4 regions of the Mesorhizobium sp. C372A genome follow, and region 2 is predicted to be linked to each of the others. Evidence: predicted binding sites of a transcription regulator. Region 2 holds the regulator's gene; each other region holds the start of a gene.
What was found. Region 2 encodes PhoB, which activates phosphate uptake and scavenging genes when phosphate is short. Its sites were predicted from a motif close to TGTCATNNANCTGTCAT; they were not measured.
Positions count from the first base shown of each region.

Region 1: NLY42_RS27455 (LTA synthase family protein) is a predicted target of PhoB. The motif match lies at 3,237-3,253, and genes of this name have one in related genera.
Region 3: phnC (phosphonate ABC transporter ATP-binding protein) is a predicted target of PhoB. The motif match lies at 1,524-1,540, and genes of this name have one in related genera.
Region 4: olsB (l-ornithine N(alpha)-acyltransferase) is a predicted target of PhoB. The motif match lies at 2,398-2,414, and genes of this name have one in related genera.

Region 1 covers NZ_CP100475.1:5,677,109-5,682,163, reverse strand. The annotation lists gene rpsR (30S ribosomal protein S18) at 197-445, opposite strand; gene rpsF (30S ribosomal protein S6) at 445-945, opposite strand; gene NLY42_RS27455 (LTA synthase family protein) at 1,258-3,186, opposite strand; gene fabD (ACP S-malonyltransferase) at 3,464-4,411, shown strand; gene fabG (3-oxoacyl-[acyl-carrier-protein] reductase) at 4,472-5,055, shown strand, end outside.
Region 2 covers NZ_CP100475.1:2,246,864-2,251,918, reverse strand. The annotation lists gene NLY42_RS10655 (sugar ABC transporter permease) at 1-502, opposite strand, end outside; gene xylF (D-xylose ABC transporter substrate-binding protein) at 647-1,687, opposite strand; gene NLY42_RS10645 (ROK family protein) at 1,954-3,189, shown strand; gene phoB (phosphate regulon transcriptional regulator PhoB) at 3,220-3,909, opposite strand; gene phoU (phosphate signaling complex protein PhoU) at 3,926-4,630, opposite strand; gene pstB (phosphate ABC transporter ATP-binding protein PstB) at 4,672-5,055, opposite strand, start outside.
Region 3 covers NZ_CP100475.1:2,523,757-2,528,811, reverse strand. The annotation lists gene phnL (phosphonate C-P lyase system protein PhnL) at 163-870, shown strand; gene NLY42_RS11980 (DapH/DapD/GlmU-related protein) at 867-1,484, shown strand; gene phnC (phosphonate ABC transporter ATP-binding protein) at 1,615-2,472, shown strand; gene phnD (phosphonate ABC transporter substrate-binding protein) at 2,620-3,528, shown strand; gene phnE (phosphonate ABC transporter, permease protein PhnE) at 3,585-4,541, shown strand; gene phnE (phosphonate ABC transporter, permease protein PhnE) at 4,542-5,055, shown strand, end outside.
Region 4 covers NZ_CP100475.1:2,592,549-2,597,603, forward strand. The annotation lists gene grpE (nucleotide exchange factor GrpE) at 1-586, shown strand, start outside; gene NLY42_RS12280 (trimeric intracellular cation channel family protein) at 733-1,365, shown strand; gene olsB (l-ornithine N(alpha)-acyltransferase) at 1,459-2,334, opposite strand; gene NLY42_RS12290 (response regulator) at 2,612-4,900, opposite strand; gene acuI (acrylyl-CoA reductase (NADPH)) at 5,042-5,055, opposite strand, start outside.

The DNA.
Region 1 (5,055 bases), 3.1 Mb from region 2:
TGAGCGCCTTGGCGCCGGTGTCGCTGTCCTGCCTGTCGCGGCAGTTAGAGGCTTTTCACCTCAACTCGGGATTTCAATGCACGTCGCCAAGAGTGGGCCCGGTTTTGGGACAACGACATGCATCATCAAATTACCCCTGCGGCGCCCGTCGCCGTGGGAGAAGGAAGCAGGCGGCGAACCGCCTGCTTCGGAGATCTTAGCGAACCACGTAGGGCAGCAGGCCGAGGAAGCGGGCGCGCTTGATCGCCTTGGCGAGTTCGCGCTGCTTCTTCTGGCTGACGGCGGTGATGCGCGACGGCACGATCTTGCCGCGCTCGGAAATGTAGCGCTGCAGAAGACGCACGTCCTTGTAGTCGATCTTGGGCGCATTGGCGCCAGAGAACGGGCAGGTCTTGCGGCGGCGATGGAACGGGCGCCGGGTCGGGATCTGATTGATGTCGACCATTATTCTGCACCTCCTTCAACGCCTTCGCGCGGACGGCGCGGACCACGATCGCCACCGGCATCGCCAAATGAGCGCGGCGGACGATCGCCACGGTCGCCGCGATCACGGTCGCCGAACGAGCGCGGACCACGATCGCCACGGTCGCGGTCGCCGAAGCCGCCGCGTTCCGAGCGCTCTTCGCGCTTCTGCATCATGGCCGACGGGCCTTCCTCATGCGCCTCGACCTTGACGGTCAGGAAACGCAGCACGTCCTCGGACAGGCCCATCTGGCGCTCCATCTCGTTGAGCGCTGCCGGCGGGCAGTTGAGGTCCATAAGCGTGTAGTAAGCCTTCCGGTTCTTGTTGACCCGGTAGGTGAGGGACTTCAGTCCCCAGTTCTCGACCCGGCCGACGGACCCGCCATTTGCGGAGATGACGCCCTTGTACTGTTCGACAAGCGCATCGACCTGCTGCTGCGAGAGGTCCTGCCGGGCAAGGAACACATGTTCGTATAGAGCCATAGTGGTTCAGTGCCTTTCTTCGTTTCTCTCCCGGATCCTCGCGGCAAAAGCCTCTGCAACTTCTCTGACCCGCTGATCCCGAGGGGGCGGGGAAGAAAGGAGCATTTCGAGACGGTCGAGAGCGGAGACACGGGAGGCGGAAGCGCTTCTGGCTTCACACGAAGGTTTTGGGTAAAACCTCCGGCCCTCCGTTCAGCCCCCAGCAAGGACCGGCAGATTGCGGGCGTCTATAAAGCAAATTGGCTGGAAGGCAAGGGTAACGCATGCTCCGGACAGCGTCCTGGCGTCGCAGGGTTGGAAAAATACCAGGCATCAACTCGTATGCGGGGTACCACCGTTGATCGTTTCGGGGAAGAAGTCCGGAGCCGCCTTACGCTTGCCGAACATCATGTCGTATTGCAGCAGGCGGAAGTCGTTGATCGCCGGATCAACGTCCTTCTGCCGCGCCCAGTCCGGCGTGGCCTCACCTGACGGTGTCAAAAGCAGATTGCGGTCGACGACGCGATAGCGTTCGCGCAGCGCGCCCAGGAAGCCGGTGTAGTAGGGGTGCGTGATCCCGGCCGTTGTCAGGATGTGGTAGGGCAGGAAGGCCGGGCTCACCGCGCCCATATCCTGCGCCGGACCGGTGCGGTTAGACCAGATGACCAGCGGCGTCTGATGATGCTCCAGTGCCGCCTCCGGCGTCGGTTCCTTGCGCGGCGCGACATTGTCCTTCAGGTAACCGGTTTCGACATAGACGGGGCCGAGCGGCGGCAGATGGTCGCCGAAGAAGGCGATGACCGTCGGCCGCTCGCGCTTCTTCGCCCATTCGATCAATCGTTCGAGGCCACGGTCGGCATCGGCGGAGCCTTCGGCGTAGCTGAGCAGCGATTCCCGCGCCCATGTGCTGATCGGTGCCGCGACCTTGTGGGTCGGATTGTAATAGCGGTACGGCTCGTAGGGACCGTGGTTCTGCAGGCTGACGGCGAAGAAGAACACCGGCCGCTCGCTGGCGTCGGCCTCTGCGATGATCTCGTCGGTCATCGACGCATCGGAAGCCAGCGGCCCGCGCTTTTCCAGTGGCGGCAGCGTCTCTTCCGAGCGGAAATCGTTGAAGCCGAAATCGGCATAGACGGCGCCCCTGTTCCAGAACCAGTTGGTGCCCGGATGGATGGCGCGCGCCCGGTATCCCTCGCTTTTCAGGAAGGTCGCCAGCGACGGCGTCGGTGTGCGCACATATTGCTGGTAGGGGATCGAGCCCGCCGGCAGGAAGGCATTGGAAAAGCCGGTCAGCGCCTCGAATTCGATGTTGGCGGTCATGCCGCCGAATTCCGGCGAAAACATATAGCCGGAACGCAGCGCCCGCACATTGGGGATCGGGTCAGGCGTGATTGTGACGCCGGGCAGCTTGGTCGGATCCCAGAAAGATTCGCTCATCACCACGATGATGTCGGGTTTCTCATCCGGTACCGAGGCCGCCACAGCAGGCCTGTCGATCGCGTCGATCGCCTTGTCGGAATAGCCCGCCGGCGCCGAGACATGCGCCATCGGCACGTTGAGCGCGAAGGCCAGCGCAAACCCGTTGGAGGCGTAGTTCTCCTTCTGGTCCCACATGATCGGGATGATCTGCAGCCGGTCGCGGGTCCACGAGAAGGTGGCGTAGTCCATGATTGAGACGAAGAAGGCGAGCAGCGGCACTGCCAGCGTCAGCCGCGCCAGCCGCCCTTTGCGGCTGAGGATCGGAACCTTGCGGCGCCACAACCGCCAGCCATAGATCAGCAGCGACAGGCCGGCGACGATGCCGACCGCCATGGCGAGCGCCGTCCAAGGCCGTTCGCGCACCAGGAGCGGCATCAGTGCCATGATCTGGCGCGAATAAAGAAAATCGGTTGGGTAGAGCGGATCGCCGAGATAATGCGACTTCTGATGCCCGACAAAGGCCAGCGCCAGCGTCAGCGGCGCCACGATCATCAGGCTCTGGTGACTGCGGCCAAGCACGGCGTCCAGTCCCATCAGCACCAATGCAAAGACAATGATGGTGGTCCAGCCCGGCTTGAATGGCTGCAGGAAGAAGTCGACCGTGCCGAAGAAGTCGCCGCGCACGATCCATTCGATGGCGAACACCAGGATGGCGGAGGCAAGCAGCGTGACCAGACCGTAGCGGATGACCGGCCATCTGCGCCCCGGCAGGTAGCCGGTGGACGGATCGTCTTCCAAGAACTGTGGCGCGGGTACGGCCGCGCCCTTCCTGATCCTAGCCACGTCTCTTCCCCCGGCCCAAGCAACGCGTATTTCCACTCGCGCCACCGTTCTGTCATAGAACTGTCATGCAAAAGCTAGCGCCTGTGGCGAAAATAAGAAGAGCCAGCAAACGATTCGTGAGCGGTTTTCATCAGGTGTGATCGGCAAAAAGCCTTTGGGAACAGGGACTCGGGGTCAGCTCCGGTTCAAGCGAGAGCCGAAATACCCCCTCCGGGCTTGACTTGGCGGTCCGCCTTGCGTCACAGGCAGTAAAAATCAGCCGCTGGAGAGCGCCCAAATGGCCGTCGCATTCACCTTTCCGGGACAGGGCAGCCAGGCTGTCGGCATGGGCAAGGACCTCGCCGACGCCTTCCCCGAGGCACGCAGGGTGTTCGAGGAAGTCGATGATGCGCTGGGCGAAAAGCTGTCGAAACTGATCTGGGAAGGCCCGGAAGAGGCGCTGACCCTGACTGCCAATGCCCAGCCGGCGCTGATGGCGGTCTCGCTGGCGGGAATCCGCTCGCTGGAAGCGCGCGGCTTTTCGCTGAAGGACAAGGTTGCCTACGTTGCCGGTCATTCGCTCGGCGAATATTCCGCCCTTGCCGCGGCCGGTTTCGTTTCGGTCGCCGATGCTGCCCGGCTGCTGCGCATCCGCGGCAACGCCATGCAGGCGGCGGTGCCGGCCGGCGAGGGCGCCATGGCGGCGATCATCGGACTGGAACAGCCCGACGTCGAAGCCGCTTGCACCGAGGCCGCAACGGGATCCGGCAAGGTCTGCCAGATCGCCAACGACAATGGCGGCGGCCAGCTGGTGATCTCCGGCGCCAGGGCGGCGGTGGAACTCGCCGCGAAACTGTGCACCGAAAAGGGCGCCAAGCGGGCGCTGATGCTGCAGGTCTCCGCACCCTTCCATTCGGCGCTGATGGCGCCGGCGGCCGATGTCATGCGCGAGGCGCTGGCCGGCGTGACCAAGAATGCACCGGTCGTGCCCGTCGTCTCCAACGTCACTGTAGCCCCGACCAGCGACCCCGACGAGATCGCGCGCCGCCTGGTCGAGCAGATCACCGGGCGCGTGCGCTGGCGCGAAACGGTGGAGTGGTTCGGCGCCAATGGCGTCGCCACGCTCTATGAGATCGGCGCCGGCAAGGTGCTTTCCGGCCTGGCGCGGCGGATCAACCGCGACATCGCCACATCGGCCGTCGGCACGCCGGCCGAAGTCGAGGCGGCGCTGGCCGCGCTTGCATAATCCACTGGCGATTCAACCCCTCCCGTGGGAAGGGTGTTCTCTTAAGATCAGGAGACGAAAATGTTCGAACTGACCGGCCGCAAGGCGCTCGTCACCGGCGCATCGGGCGGCATTGGCGAGGCGATTGCCCGGGTGCTGCATGCGCAAGGCGCCATTGTCGGCCTGCACGGCACCCGCATCGAGAAACTGGAGACCCTGGCCGGCGAACTCGGCGACCGGGTAAAGCTGTTCCCGGCCAATCTTGCCGACCGTGACGAGGTCAAGGCGCTTGGCCAGAAGGCCGAAGCCGAACTCGAAGGCGTCGACATACTGGTCAACAATGCCGGCATCACCAAGGACGGCCTGTTCGTGCGCATGGCGGACGCGGATTGGGACAGCGTGCTGGAGGTGAACCTCACCGCCGTGTTCCGGCTGACCCGCGAGCTGACCCATCCGATGATGCGCCGCCGCCATGGCCGCATCATCAACATCACCTCGGTGGTCGGCGTCACCGGCAATCCTGGCCAGACCAATTATTGCGCCTCCAAGGCCGGCATGATCGGCTTTTCCAAGTCGCTGGCGCAGGAGATCGCCACCCGCAACATCACCGTCAACTGCGTCGCCCCGGGCTTTATCGAATCGGCCATGACCGACAAGCTCAACGA
Region 2 (5,055 bases):
TGCCACGCCAGACCAGCAGGCCACCAAGCGTCACGATGAAGGCCGGAACCTGCATATAGGCGATGATGAAGCCCTGGAACGCGCCGATCAGCAGACCAAGCACCACGCCGGCGGCAAGCGCGACGATCCAGAGCCAGGGGTTTCCAAGCTGGAAGCCGATGACGCGAATCAGGAATTCGGCCTGTGCCACGCCCATGATCATGCCGATCACGCCTTCGACGGAGCCCACCGAAAGGTCGATGTTGCGCATCACGATGACCAATACCATGCCGGTCGCCATGATCGCGACCGAGGACGTCTGCACCGACAGGTTCCAAAGATTGCGCGGCGTCAGAAAAAGCCCGCCCGACAGGATATGTATGCCGACCCAGATGACCAGCAGCGCGCCGACCATGCCGAGCATACGCGTGTCGAGTTCGGTCGCTTTCAGGAACCGGGCGACCGCGCCGAGTTCAGACGCTCGTGCCGTATCGGCCTGCGGATTTGAGGTCGTGTCGGTCATGATGTCCTCCAGCGGCTTGCCGTCTGGCGCGGATGCCGGACCACAGCCTAGAAGTTTGCCGCCGATGGCGGAAACACACAATTCTCGTAGAGAAAACGCCGCGGCTTGACAGCCGCGGCGCCTCATTTCTTCAAGTCGTCGAGATCAGTTGCAAGCCGCGACGCTGCCGGCGGCGACGCCTGTGCAGACTTCGTCCTTCTTGATCCAGCCGGCGTCGATGACGACGTTGAGGTTGTCCTTGGTGATCGCGACGGGGGTCAGGAACAGCGACTTGACGGTGTTGCCGCCAGGCGTGGTGAAGTCCTTGGCGCCGGCAATGTCGCCCGTCTTCTTGCCATCGGCAAGCTGCGAGGCGATCTCGGCGGCGTTCTTGCCGAGTTCGCGCGCGTCTTTCCACACCGACACCGTCTGCGTGCCGAGCGCGATGCGGTTCAGGGCGGCATGGTCGCCGTCCTGGCCCGAGACCGGAACCGTTCCGGCAAGGCCCTGCGCCGTCAGCGCGGCGACAACGCCGCCGGCGGTGCCGTCATTGGCCGCAACCACGGCATCGACCTTGTTGTCATTGGCGGTCAGGAACTGTTCCATGTTCTTCTGGGCGTTGGCCGGCAGCCAGCCATCGGTATAGGCCTCGCCGACATTCTTGATCTTGCCCGAGTCGATGGCTTCCTTGAGCACTTCCATCGAGCCCGAGAACAGGAAATCGGCATTCGGATCCGAGCCCGAGCCCTTGATGAAGACATAGTTGCCTTCGGGCTTCGCCTTGAACACTTCGCGGGCCTGCATGCGGCCGACTTCCTTGTTGTCGAAGGTCAGGTAGAAGACGTCCTTGTTCTCGATCAGGCGATCATAGCCGACGACCGGAATGCCTTCGTCCAGCGCCTTCTGCACCGCCGGGCCGATGGCCGAGGCGTCCTGCGCCAGGATGATCAGCGAGTTGGCGCCCTGCGAGATCAGGCTTTCGACGTCGGTCAGCTGCTTGCCGGGATTGGACTGCGCGTCGGCCGAAATGTACTTGTCGCCGGCGGCTTCGATCGCCGTTTTCATCGCCGCCTCGTCGGTCTTCCAGCGCTCTTCCTGGAAGTTCGACCACGACACGCCGATGACCTTGTCCTTCGCCTGCGCGACCGACATCAGCGCCAGCGACATGGCGACACCCGCCAGCATGGCGGCTGCAAATCTGTTCATTATAACCCTCCCTGCGCCGCCCACGGCGCGACAAAACCGGCCCGAAGGCCTGCACAAAGAGGCTCCATTTTTTCGAGCCTCGAAAAAATACTGGTTCAATGATAAGGCACTGTCAACATCGATTATGATGGATTCTGATGGCGTTGCCGAATTTTTTCGAGCTCCGCAATAAACAATGACAGGGCTGCCGGCGTCTGCCAATATTTGGCTGGTGCCGTCGAACGCCTTCACTATCATGAGGCGCGAGGAGGCCGGGAGGAAAACAAATGTCGGTTGGGATCCGCCACGACGATCTGCGCCGTCGCAACCGTGCGATGGTGATTTCGGCCGTGCGCCGGGCCGGCCAGCCGTCGCGGACCGAGATTGCGGCGACCACCGGCCTCAGCCATTCGACGATATCGGCAATCTCGTCTGATCTAATTCAAGAAGGCATCCTGATTGAAGGCAAGCCTGGCGAGACCGGCTCGCTGAAACGCGGCCGGCCGCAGGTCGGCCTTGGCCTCAACCCGGAAGCGGCGGCGGTCATGACCGTGGTGCTGTCGCTGAACTTCCTCTCCGTCACCGTCATCGACTATGCCGGCCAGGTGGTCGCGGAAGAACAGCGCCGGCTCGACACGCTGACCATGCCGCGCGACGAGCTGATCGGCGAATGCGTAGCAATCGTCGGGCGGCGTCTCGCGGACCCGGACCTCGATGTCCAGAGCATCGCCCGCATTGCCATGGGCATCCAGGGCATCACCGATTCGCAGGCGCGGGCCATGCTGTGGTCGCCAATCACGCCACTGACCGACATTGCCTTCGCCGACATGTTGGAAGCGGAATTCGGCATTCCTGCCACCATGGAGAACGACTGCAATATGATGGCGGTGGCCCTGCAATGGCGCCAGCCCGAGCGCTACCGCGACAATTTCATCGCGATCCTCTTGTCGCACGGCATCGGCATGGGGCTGGTGCTGAAAGGCGAACTGTTCACCGGCACCCATTCCTCGGGCGGCGAGTTCGGCCACATGATCCACCGTCCGGGCGGCGCGCTCTGCCGCTGCGGGCGGCGCGGCTGCGTCGAGGCCTATGCCGGAAACTACGCCATCTGGCGCAGCGCCAAAATGATGAGCGAAGATGCCGAGCCGGTCGATATCGGCGACGCTGATATGCGCGCACTCGCCGCGCGCGCCCGCGAAACCGATGGCCCGGAGCGCGAAGCCTATCGCAAGGCCGGTGAGGCGCTCGGCTTCGGCCTCGGCAGCCTGTTTGCACTGATCGATCCGGCACCCGTCGCCATGGTCGGCGTCAGCGCCGCCGCCTTCGACTTGATCGAACCGGCATTGCGCGAAGCGATCGCCCAGACCGCCGGCGGCCAGCACTCGAAATCGATCTCCTTCGACACCGAGCCCAACGAGCTGCCGCTGATCCGCGAAGGCTGTGCCATGCGCGCGCTCGGCTTCGTCGATCAGGAGATTTTCGCGCCGGGCATTCAGGCCAAATCCGGCAAGCATGTCGCCTGAATGGCCGGCAACGGCGCGACGCGCAGCATCCTAGTCTTCCCTGATCGCGTAGCCGGCGCCGCGAATGGTACGGATGACATCCGGCATGCGGCCGTTGTTGACCGCTTTGCGTAAGCGCCCGACATGGACGTCGACGGTTCGCTCGTCGATATAGATCGTCTCGCCCCAGACATTGTCGAGCAGTTGGCTGCGCGAGAACACGCGGCCGGGATGGCGCATCATGAATTCGAGCAGCCGGAACTCGGTCGGTCCCAGCCTGATCTCGCTCTTCTTGCGGTAGACACGGTGCGACTCGCGGTCGAGCACGATGTCGCCGACCTTGAGCACGCTGGACAGCACTTCCGGCTTGGCCCGGCGCAGCAGCGCCTTCACGCGCGCCATGAACTCCGGCGTCGAGAATGGCTTGACCAGATAGTCGTCGGCACCGGTGGACAGGCCGCGCACGCGATCGCTTTCCTCACCGCGCGCGGTCAGCATGATGATCGGCAGCCGCTCGGTTTCGGGCCGCACTCTAAGCCGCCGGCAGAGCTCGATGCCGGAAACAGCGGGCACCATCCAGTCGAGCACCAGGAGATCGGGCACGTTTTCCTGCAGGCGGATCTCGGCCTCGTCGCCGCGTGTCACCACCTCGACCTGATAGCCTTCGGATTCGAGGTTGTAGCGGAGGAGCACGCCCAGCGGCTCCTCGTCCTCCACGACCATGATGCGTGGCGCGATCATAGGCAGTTCACCCTCATCAGGCCGGCGTGGCCATCGCCGTCTCGTCCTGCTTCGGACGATTGGCGGGCAATTGCTGGCCGGTCAGCACATAATACGCATTTTCGGCGATGTTGGTGACATGATCGCCGATGCGCTCAAGATTCTTGGCGCAGAACAAGAGATGCGTGCAGGCGGTGATGTTGCGAGGGTCTTCCATCATGTAGGTCAAGAGCTCACGAAACACGGACGTGTATTTGACGTCGATGCGCTCGTCGTCATTCCTGAGTTTTGCAAGCGCTGCCGCATCGGTGGCGGCATATTCCTCGACGACGCCTTGCACCTGGATCAGCACCAGCTGCGCCATGGCATCGATGGAGTGCGAGAGGTCGCGCGGCGTGACGCTCAAGCCCACGGTGCCGACGCGTTTGGCGATGTTCTTGGCGAGGTCGCCGATGCGCTCGAGGTCGCCCGCCATGCGGATCGAGCCGACCACGGCGCGCAGATCGTTGGCCATCGGCTGGCGCTTGGCGATCAGCGTGATGGCGCGGTCGTCCAGTTCGCGCTGGCGCGCATCCATGATGGCGTCGTCGGAAACGACACGCTGTGCCAGCGCATTGTCCGAATTGAGCAGCGCCCTGGTCGAGCCGCTGACCATCGAGCCTGCCAGATCGCCCATGTCGCGGATCAGCTTGCTGATCTGCCCGAGCTCTTCATCGAAGGAGGCGACGGTATGTTCACCCATGATCTTGGTCCTCGTGCCTAAAAATTCACCCGCCGGACGGCTCAGCCGAAGCGGCCGGTAATGTAGTCCTGGGTGCGCTTGTCGTCGGGGTTGGTGAACATCTTGTCGGTGACGCCCTCCTCGACGAGATAGCCGAGATGGAACATCGCCGTGCGCTGCGAGACGCGCGCCGCCTGCTGCATCGAGTGGGTGACGATGACGATCGTGTAGTTCTGGCGCAGTTCGTCGATCAGCTCCTCGACACGGGCGGTGGCGATCGGATCGAGCGCCGAGCAGGGCTCGTCCATCAGGATCACCTCCGGCGACACGGCGATGGCGCGCGCGATGCACAGGCGCTGCTGCTGGCCGCCGGACAGGCCGGTGCCGGGCTCCTGCAGGCGGTCCTTGACCTCGTTCCAGATCGCAGCCTTCTTCAGGCTCTGCTC
Region 3 (5,055 bases), 280 kb from region 2:
TCAAGGGGGGAGATCAGCAGCTTTTATGTCCCGCCCCTTCTACGATGCAGAAGAATGGCGAAGTCGAACGCGACAGCCAATCTCCCCCCTTGAGGGGGAGATGCCTGGCAAGGCAGAGGGGGGTGTTGGCCCGCGGACGAACAACGATTGGAGAACCTTCTGATGCCGACGCCCCTCGTTGTTTCCGGCGTCGCCAAAAGCTTCACCATGCATCTGCGCGACGGCATCAGATTGCCGGTTGTCGCCGGCGTCTCATTCTCGATCCGGGCCGGTGAATGCGCCGTGCTCGGCGGGCCTTCCGGCGCCGGCAAAAGCTCGATCCTGAAAATGCTCTATGGCAATTATGCCGTCGATGAAGGCCAGATCATCGTTCAGCATGAGGGCGGCCTGATCGATCTCGCCATCGCCAACCCGCGCACGGTGCTTTCCGTGCGCCGCCAGACGATCGGCTATGTCAGCCAGTTCCTGCGCACCGTGCCGCGCGTCTCCGCGCTCGACGTGGTCGCCGAGCCGCTGGTCGAACGCGGCGAGGACCGCGAGAGCGCGCGGAAAAAAGCACGCACCTTGCTGGGGCAGCTCAATTTGCCGGAAAAGCTCTGGGCGCTGCCGCCGGCGACTTTCTCGGGCGGTGAGCAGCAGCGCGTCAATATCGCGCGCGGCTTCATCACCGAGCATCCGGTCTTGCTGCTCGACGAGCCGACAGCTTCGCTCGATTCGAAAAACCGCGACGTTGTGGTTGCGTTGATCGCCGCCAAGAAGGCCGGCGGTGTCGCCTTGCTCGGCATCTTCCATGACCCGGATGTGCGTGAAGCCGTCGCCGATCGCATCATCGACGTGACCTCTTTCGCCGCCGGAAAAATCGCTGCATGAGCAGGAAACTATCGGAAGCGCCGTTGGTCCACGCCACGGCGCAGGTCGAGAACTCGACATTGGGGCGCTGGACAGAGATCGCCGACCGCAGCCGCGTGTCCGAAAGCATCCTCGGCGACTATTCCTACATCATGCAGGACTGCGTCGTCTGGTGCGCGACCATCGGCAAGTTCTCCAACATAGCCGCCGCCGTGCGCATCAACGCCACAAACCACCCGACCTGGCGGCCGACGCTGCATCACTTCACCTATCGCGCCTCCGACTATTGGGACGACGCCGAGCACGAAACAGAATTCTTCGCCCAGCGCCGCGCCAAACGCGTCTCCATCGGCCACGACACCTGGCTCGGCCACGGCTCGACCATCCTGCCCGGCGTCACCGTCGGCGCTGGTGCTGCCGTAGGCGCCGGCGCTGTGGTGTCGAAGGATGTCGCGCCCTACACCATCGTTGGCGGCGTGCCAGCCAAGCCGATCCGCGAGCGTTTCGATCGCCGCACGGCCGAACGCTACCAGGCGCTCGCCTGGTGGGACTGGGACCACGCCAGGCTGCGCGCCGCGCTCGACGATTTTCGCGTACTCGAGGCAGAAGCGTTCCTCGAGAAATACGGCGCCTGATCGGGTGCGATCACCCCCACTTGGCGCACGGCTGTGGAGCGTAACAAAACTGACATCGTGATGACATGGCAGGTTCATGTCGCTGCGCTAGGCGAGAACCAGACGATCAATTCAGGTCTGGAACTCTTCGATGTTATCGACCCCTGCCACGCTCGAAATCCGCGGCGTCTCGCGCCGATTTGGCAAGAACACCGCCGTCAGCGCCATCGACCTGTCGATCCCGCAGGGCCAGATGGTCGGCATCATCGGTCGTTCCGGCGCCGGCAAATCCACCCTCCTTCGCATGATCAACCGTCTCATCGACCCCAGCCAGGGATCGATTTTTTTTGACGGTGCCGAGGTCTCGCGGCTGCGTGGCTCGCCGCTGCGACGCTGGCAGCGCGACTGCGCCATGATCTTCCAGCAGTTCAACCTGGTGCCGCGCCTCGATGTGCTGACCAATGTGCTGCTCGGCCGTCTCAATCATCGCTCGACCTTTTCCAACCTGCTCGGCATGTTTACCCGCGCCGAATGCGCCGAGGCGATTGCAGCACTCGAGCGCCTCGACATCGCCCGCACCGCACTGCAGCCAGCCGGCACGCTGTCTGGCGGCCAGCAGCAGCGCGTCGCCATTGCCCGCGCCATGATGCAGCAGCCCAAGGTGCTGCTCGCCGATGAGCCGATCGCTTCGCTCGACCCGCTCAACGCCAAGGTGGTGATGGACTCGCTGCAGGACATCAACCTGCGCGAAGGCATCACCGTCGTCACCAATCTGCACACGCTGGACACCGCCCGCACCTATTGCAACCGCATCATCGGCATGGCAGCCGGCAAGATCGTCTTCGACGGTCCGCCGGAAGCGCTCAACCGCGAGGCCGTGCGCCTGGTCTATGGCGCCGACGGCAACGGCGTCGATATCTCCGAGGCCATCACCTCGACCAGCATCGCCTACAAGCAAAAGACCGCCGCATCCGCCAGCCCGCTCGAGCCCGCATTCCCCGGGTACTGATCCATGATCCCGAAAAGTGGATACCGGTTTTCGGAAAAGATCATGGACCAAAACTGAGCCGCACTGATCGACCGCCCGCGTCAAGGGCACTTGCAAAAATCAAGAACGCTGCCGGCGCGGGGCCGGAACTTACAGGAGAGACATCAAATGTTCAGGAAGATGGTATTCGGCGCCGTTTCGGCGCTCGCCATGGCAACCAGCGCCGCGCATGCGGCCGACCTCAAGGAATTCCGCGTCGGCATCCTCGGCGGAGAGAACGAAACCGACCGCCTGCGCAACTATCAGTGCCTGGCCGATCACCTGAAGACCGAATTCGGCTTCGAAAAGGTCTCGCTGTTCCCCGCCGCCGACTATGACGGCGTCATCCAGGGCCTGCTCGGCGGCACGCTCGACTTCGCCGAACTCGGCGCTTCCGGCTACGCCAGCGTCTACATCAAGGACCCGAAGGCGGTCACCCCGATCCTCACCACCCAGCAGACCGACGGCGCCACCGGCTATTATTCCATCGGCCTGGCGCTGAAGTCTTCGGGCATTACCGACATCAAGTCGGCCAAGGGCAAGAAGCTCGGCTACGCCGATCCGGACTCGACCTCGGGCTACCTGATCCCGCTGACCCAGATCCCGAAGGACACCGGCGCCTCGAACGACGCCTACTTCGCCTCGACCCAGTTCAATGGCGGCCATGAAAACAACATCCTCGCCGTTCGCGACGGCAAGGTCGACGTTGCGGTTGACGATTCCTCCGGCATCGGCGACTTCAAGAACGGCTACACCTCCGGCACCTTCCACAAGGTCACCGCCAAGGGCGCCGTCGACCCCAACGACTTCGTCGAAGTCTGGCGCTCGGGCCTGATCCCGAACGGCCCACTGGTCGTGCGCACCGCGCTCGGCGACGACATGACCGCCAAGCTTGCCGCCTTCTTCACCGACCTGCCGAAGAAGGACAAGGCCTGTTTCGAAGGCGTCGAAGGCGGCGACTTCACCGGTTACGTCCCGGTCAAGCCTGACTTCTACAACGTCATCGTCGAAGCCCGTAAGGCAGCCATCGGCGGCTGACGGCAAAATCAGAAAGGGCGACGTGAAAAACGCCGCCCTCTTTGCATGTCCCGATCATGACCATCTCAGCAACAGCCCGCTCCAACGCGACCCTGCAGGTAGCCAACGCCTGGCAGCGCCAGATATCGTTGCGGCGGCTTTATACCATCCTCGGCATCGGCCTGCTGCTGGCGGCGACGCTGTCGAGCATGTGGTTCGCCGACGAGGCCAATGCCGGTCACTTCTGGGACCGGCTGCCGCATATATTCGACTTCCTCAGCTGGCTGATCCCGAAGGACTGGAACGACGTCTGGCGGGCGCTGTTCGACATCGCCTCGCCGCATGACACCGGCACCCAGGAGTTCAACTTCCCGCTCGGCCGCGTCTATGTCTGGGGCGGCTTCTACATCCCCGAATATTTCGAGCTGATGCTGACCACACTCAACGTGGCGCTGGTCTCGACCTTCATCGGCTTCATCTTCGCCGTGCCGTTTTCCTTCATCGCCGCGCGCAACCTGACGCCGCATCCGGCGCTGCGGCTCGTCGTCAAGCGCTTCATGGAATTGCTGCGCGCCTTTCCCGAGATCGTCATTGCCGGGCTGTTCGCGGCCATCGTCTCTACCGGCCCGATTGCCGCCATCATCGCCATCGGACTGCATTCGATCGGCGCGCTGGGCAAGCTGTTCTACGAGATCAACGAGAACATCGACATGCGCGCCGAGGAAGGCCTGAGGGCGGTCGGCGGCAACTGGTTCGAGCGCGTGCGCTTCGCCGACCTGCCGCAGGTACTGCCCAACTTCATGTCCTACACATTGCTGCGCGTCGAGATCAACGTGCGGGCGTCGACCATCATCGGCGCCGTCGGCGGCGGCGGCATCGGCGAGGAATTGAAGCTGTCGATCTCGCGCGGCTTCGGCGCCAAGACGGTGGCGTTGGTGCTGCTGTTGTTCACGACGATCTTCATCGTCGACCAGTTCTCCGCCTGGCTGCGCCGCAAGCTGGTCGGCGAGCAAGCTTTTCTGATGAGCGCTTAAATGACCGCTTTGACCACTGATCAGGTCCAGTCGATCGAGGAACGCTATCCGCAAATCTTTCGGCGGCCGGCCTACAAGCGATTCGCGCCGCTGTTCCTGTTCGGCGGCATCCTGCTCTACCTCGTTTACGCCTTGTGGTTTTTCAACCTGCCGCAGGTGATGCGCGACTCGCATTGGGAGCGCCTGCCGCTCTTCCTGACGCAATGGATCAGCTACGATCTGCAGCCTGAATTCCGCCTCGACCAGCCTGAAATCACGCCGAAATACCCGCGGTTTTCAGCACTCGGCGAGAACCCAGATCCCGACTGGGTTGTCAAGAACGCGGATGGCACCTTCACCGTCCTGATCGATGGCGCGGCCAGGTCCGTCACCTTCGACAAGACCAAAGCGACGATCGTCGCCAATGGCGAGATGGTGCCGGTGGCGCTGACCAGCGGTAAGCCGGTAATTACAGGTCCGGTGCCTGGCTGGATCACCGCGCATGACGACGAGATCGTCGCCAGGATGGGCTTTG
Region 4 (5,055 bases), 350 kb from region 2:
AACGGCCGAGGCCGAGCGCACGCAAGGCGGCATCGACGGCGACTATGAAGCGCTGGTGCGGCTGCTGAAGGAAAACGAGGAGCTGAAGGACCGCGCGCTGCGGGTCGCGGCCGAGATGGAGAATCTGCGCCGCCGCACCGCCCGCGACGTGCATGATGCGCGCGCCTATGCGGTGGCCAATTTCGCCCGCGACATGCTGTCGGTATCGGACAATCTGCGCCGCGCACTCGATGCTATCCCCGCCGAGGCGAAAGCGGCCGGAGATGCCGGCTTCAAGGCGCTGATCGACGGCGTCGAGATCACCGAGCGCGCCATGCTGTCGACGCTGGAACGGCATGGGGTGAAGAAGCTCGAACCGGAAGGTGAGAAGTTCGACCCGAATTTCCACCAGGCGATGTTCGAAGTGCCCAATCCCGATGTGCCGGCCAACACCGTCGTCCAGGTCGTGCAGCCGGGCTATTCGATCGGCGAGCGCGTGCTGCGGCCGGCCATGGTCGGGGTCGCCAAGGGCGGCCCCAAGATCGCGGCCACCGAAGCGCCGGTCGAGCCGGGGCCGGTGAACGAGCAGGCCGAGAAGGATGCGTGAGTAGGAATAGGCAGTAGGGGATAGGGAATAGGGAATAGGGAATAGGGAATAGGGAATAGGGAATAGGGAATAGGCAGGCGTATCAATCGCGCGGCTTCGTGTTATTCATTCTTTCCCTAATTCCCAATCCCTACTACCTCATGTCCCTGACACCCATCGACCTCCTCGACTATGCTGGCGTCGCCGTCTTTGCCGCGACCGGGGCGTTGGCGGCTTCGCGCAAGCAGCTCGACATCATCGGCTTCCTGTTTCTGGCCAGCGTCACCGGCATTGGCGGCGGCACGCTTCGCGACGTCATCCTCAACCTGCCCGTCTTTTGGGTCGCCAACTCCGGCTATGTGCTGGTTTGCGCGGCGGTTGCGGTGCTGGTCTTCTTCATCGCCCACCGCGTCGAATCCCGCTGGAAATGGCTGCTCTGGCTCGACGCCATCGGATTGGCGGCCTTTTCCGTAATGGGCGCGGCCAAGGGGCTGGCCATCACCGGCTCGCCGGTCGTCTCCGTTGTTATGGGCGTGTTGACCGCCACATTTGGCGGCATCCTGCGCGATCTGCTGGCCGGCGAGCCATCGGTGCTGCTCAGGCCCGAAATCTACGTCACCGCCGCACTCGCGGGCGCCGGCCTCTACACACTTGGCGATCTTGCCGGCCTGCCGCCGCTCGCCTCGGATATCGCCGGCTTCGTCGCGGCTTTCCTGGTGCGCGGCGGCGCGCTGAAATTCGGCTGGACCTTTCCGTCCTACAAGAGCCGCCCGGGACGGCGACCGGAGGATATTCCGTAGGGAGAGGGATTAGGGAATAGGGAATAGGGAATAGTCGGTAGTCAGCAATTCGCGGCAGCCTTCACTACTGCCTACTGCCTACTGCCTACTGCCTCACGCCGCAAAGCGCTGCGCTTCCCCGCCATAATAGTTGACGTAGCGGGCGCCGATTTCCTTGACCGGCATCACCACGAACACATCGACGGTGGAGAACTCACGGTCGATGACGCAGCCGTCGCCGATGCGGGCGCCGACGCGCAGATAGCCCTTGACCAACGGCGGCATGGCCGCAATCGCCGCCTTGGCGTTGACCGCCTCGATCGGCATAAGGTCCATCGAGCAATAGCGCCCGGAGACCGCCCGCACATCCCAGGCGGAGTTGGTCCGGCAGTGATGGGCAAGGTAGGTGAGCGCCTCGGCATGCGCAGCCGGCACCGTGCCAGGGAACGAGGCACAACCGGTCATCACGCCGATCTCATAGTGGTTGATGTAGGCCCAGATGCCTTGCCACAGCGCCTCGATGGTGCGCTTCGAGCGGTATTCCGGCAGCACGCAGGAGCGGCCGAGCTCAAGGAAGCGCTGGCCAGGATGGCGGGCGATCAGCTTGGTCAGTTCGAACTCGCCTTCGGAATAGAAGCCGCCGGCGGTCGCGGCAATCTCTTGCCGCAGCAGGCGGTAAGTGCCGACGATGCGGCGATGCTCGGGGCCGGAGATCGAAGTGTCCAGCACGAGGAGATGGTCGCACAGCGGGTCGAAGCGGTCGGCGTCGCGCCGGTCCTGCGCCTGGAACAGGTCCTTCCTGGCGCCAAGCTCGTCATAAAACACCCGGTAGCGCACTTCCTGGGCGGCGGCGATTTCGGCCTCATTGCGGGCAAGCCGCACTTCGAGATTGCCGATACGGCCCAGCGGTGCGCCTGTTGCGACGGCATCGGCGTTCCGCGCGGCGAGCAAAGCGCCGCCTGCGCTGGGCCGAGTGTCACATTCCGGCATAACTGTATGCACGAGTGATTCTCCTTCGAGCCATCCCTCTTGGCACGGGGATACGGTGTAGGTGCAACAGGATTGTGACAGTACCGTGATACGGCGCGACGGGCAATACTTCGTCGGCTGGCGAAAACCCTCATTCGGCTACCTACGTGACGCGAGGATTGCGCCAGCGTCGCCTTGAAGCGCGTCGCGCTGGGGACGATTCACGCGACGCGCTTCAAGTCTTTGTTTTGTGCATGTCGTCTTCTCAAAACCGGGGCCACTTTTGAGCGACATGAATTCAGGCGGCCACCTGGCCCTCGACGGCATGGACCAGCGCGTCGGGATCGAGCGGCTTGGTGACAAAGCCGCTGGCGCCATGGGCGAGCACGGTGTGGCGGGTCTTTTCCTGGCTGTCGGCCGAAAGCACCATGATCGGAACCGGCGGCACAGCCATTTCCTCCTCGTGGCGGCGGATGGCGGCGATCGCGTCCAGCCCGTCCATGACCGGCATGTGCAAATCCATCAGCACCACATCGAAGCGATTTTTCAGCCCGGCTTCGGTCACCGCCTCGACCGCGGCCTTGCCATTGCCGACCACTTTCACGCGATGTCCCGCCTTCAAAAGCGTGGCGCGGGCAAGCATGGCGTTGATGTCGTTGTCTTCGGCGATCAGCACCGACAAACCTTGCTGGCGCCCGCCATGGGCACGAAGCGAGGACGCGCCGGTCTTTTCCGGCTTGGGCGGCGGCAAGGCAGGGGCATGACTGGTCAGCAGCACGCGCAGCAGGGTTTCGCCGCGGACCGGCCTCGCCAAGAAGGTGGCGTAGCCGCTGGTGCGGAATTCGCCAAGCATGCCGCGGTCGGTCGGCGCGATCAGCGTGATCGCCTCGCAATCGGCAAAGCCACTCTGGCGCAGGCGCTTGAGCAGTCTGCCGTCGCCGTCCTCCAGGGCCGCGTCGATCAATAGCACATCGCAATGTTCGGCGAAGGGCGTCGCCTGGGAAGCGGTTGCGGCGACGTCGACGGCGCCGCCATGGGCGCGGATGGTGCGGGCGATGGCGTCCGCCTCGACGGCGTTCTTCGACACGATCACGGCGCGCCGGCCGGCCAGGATGTTCTGCCGGTTCTGCGGTGCTTCGGTTGCTCCTGCGGCCGGGATCTCGAAGACGAATTCCGATCCCTCGCCAAGCCGGCTCGACACCGAAATGGCACCGCCCATGGCGGTCACCAGCCGCCTTGAGATAGCAAGACCGAGGCCGGCGCCGCCATGGGTGCGGGTCGAGGTGCCGTCGGACTGTTCGAATTCCTCGAAGATGCGCTCCATGTCGTCTTCGCGCAGGCCAGGGCCGGTGTCGGCGACGGTGAAGCAGATGCGGTCGCTGGTCTCGGTGCGGGCCCGTGCAACCGAAACCAGCACGCCGCCGGTGTCGGTGAACTTGATCGCATTGCCGATCAGGTTGAGCAGCACCTGCCTGACTCTTCCCGGATCGGCCATGATCATCTGTGGCACGTCGGGCTTGACATGACAGCCGAGGCCGATGTTCTTGGCGAAGGCTTTGGCCGCCATCAGTTCGATGATGTTGTCGGCGATTTCGCGCAGCGATGTCGGCTGCGGCTCCGGGTCGAAACGGCCGGCCTCTATCTTGGAATAGTCGAGCAAATCCTCGATGAGCGCCAAAAGGGCGCTGGCCGAGGTCGAGACAGCGCCGACATAGGTGCGCTGCTCGGGCGACAGATTGGTGTCAGCCAGAAGCTTGGCCATGCCCATGATGCCGTTCATCGGCGTGCGGATCTCATGGCTGACGGTGGCGAGGAAGCGCGACTTGGCCTGGCTGGCATATTCGGCGCGCTCACGCGCGGTGATCAACGAGGATTCGGCGCGCTTGCGGGCGGTGATGTCACGGGCAATCGCCCGGTGCGAGACGGCGCCGCTATCCTTGTCGCGCACCGACAGTTCGATCCACGAGAACCAGCGCGGTCCGTTCGGCGTGCGGATGGAGACGTCGGTGGAACTCAGGCATTCGTGATCCGAAAAGGCGGCGTCGGGAACGATACCGACATCGATGCCGAGGTCGGCCAGAGTCCTGCCGGCAAGGTCGCGCTGATCGGTTCCGACGAGGCCGGCGAAAACCATGTTGGCATAGACGATGTGGCCGTCGCGGTCGCGGTGGACGACGAGATCGCCGAGCGCATCGATCAGCCCGCGAAAACGCTCCTCGCTCTCCTGCATCTCCCACATGCGGTCGGCCAGCGTCTCGATCTCGGCGCGGCTGCGGGCCGCGGTTTCGTCGAGCAAGGCCGCCGCGCGACGTACGGTGCGCCGGCTGCGCAGGTGCATGGCGACGCCGGCAACGCCTGTCGCCAGCAGACCGAACGTGATGAAGATCGGCGCGCCGGTGAGGTGAGACAGGCCCGCCAGCACGACGCTGGCGACGACCGTCAGGAACGGCAGGCCCTCGGGCGTGGCGCGCGGCAAATCCGGCGCAAGAGGCGGCGGCGCAACACGCTGCCGCTTCGCCGTCGCCGGGCTCGGCCCGTCGACACTTTCGGCACGGCTCTTCTCTTTCCTGGCGGACTCCGCGATCATTCGGAACTCCTTGCCAGATAGAGATTATGGAAAAGCGCGGCGGATCGTTCGAATTTTAGCGGTCATGCATTTTTGGCGGTTTTCCGCATCGCCTGATCTTTTCCGAAACCTGATTCCCTTCGGGATCATGCTTCGGGAGCCTCACATATCGACAA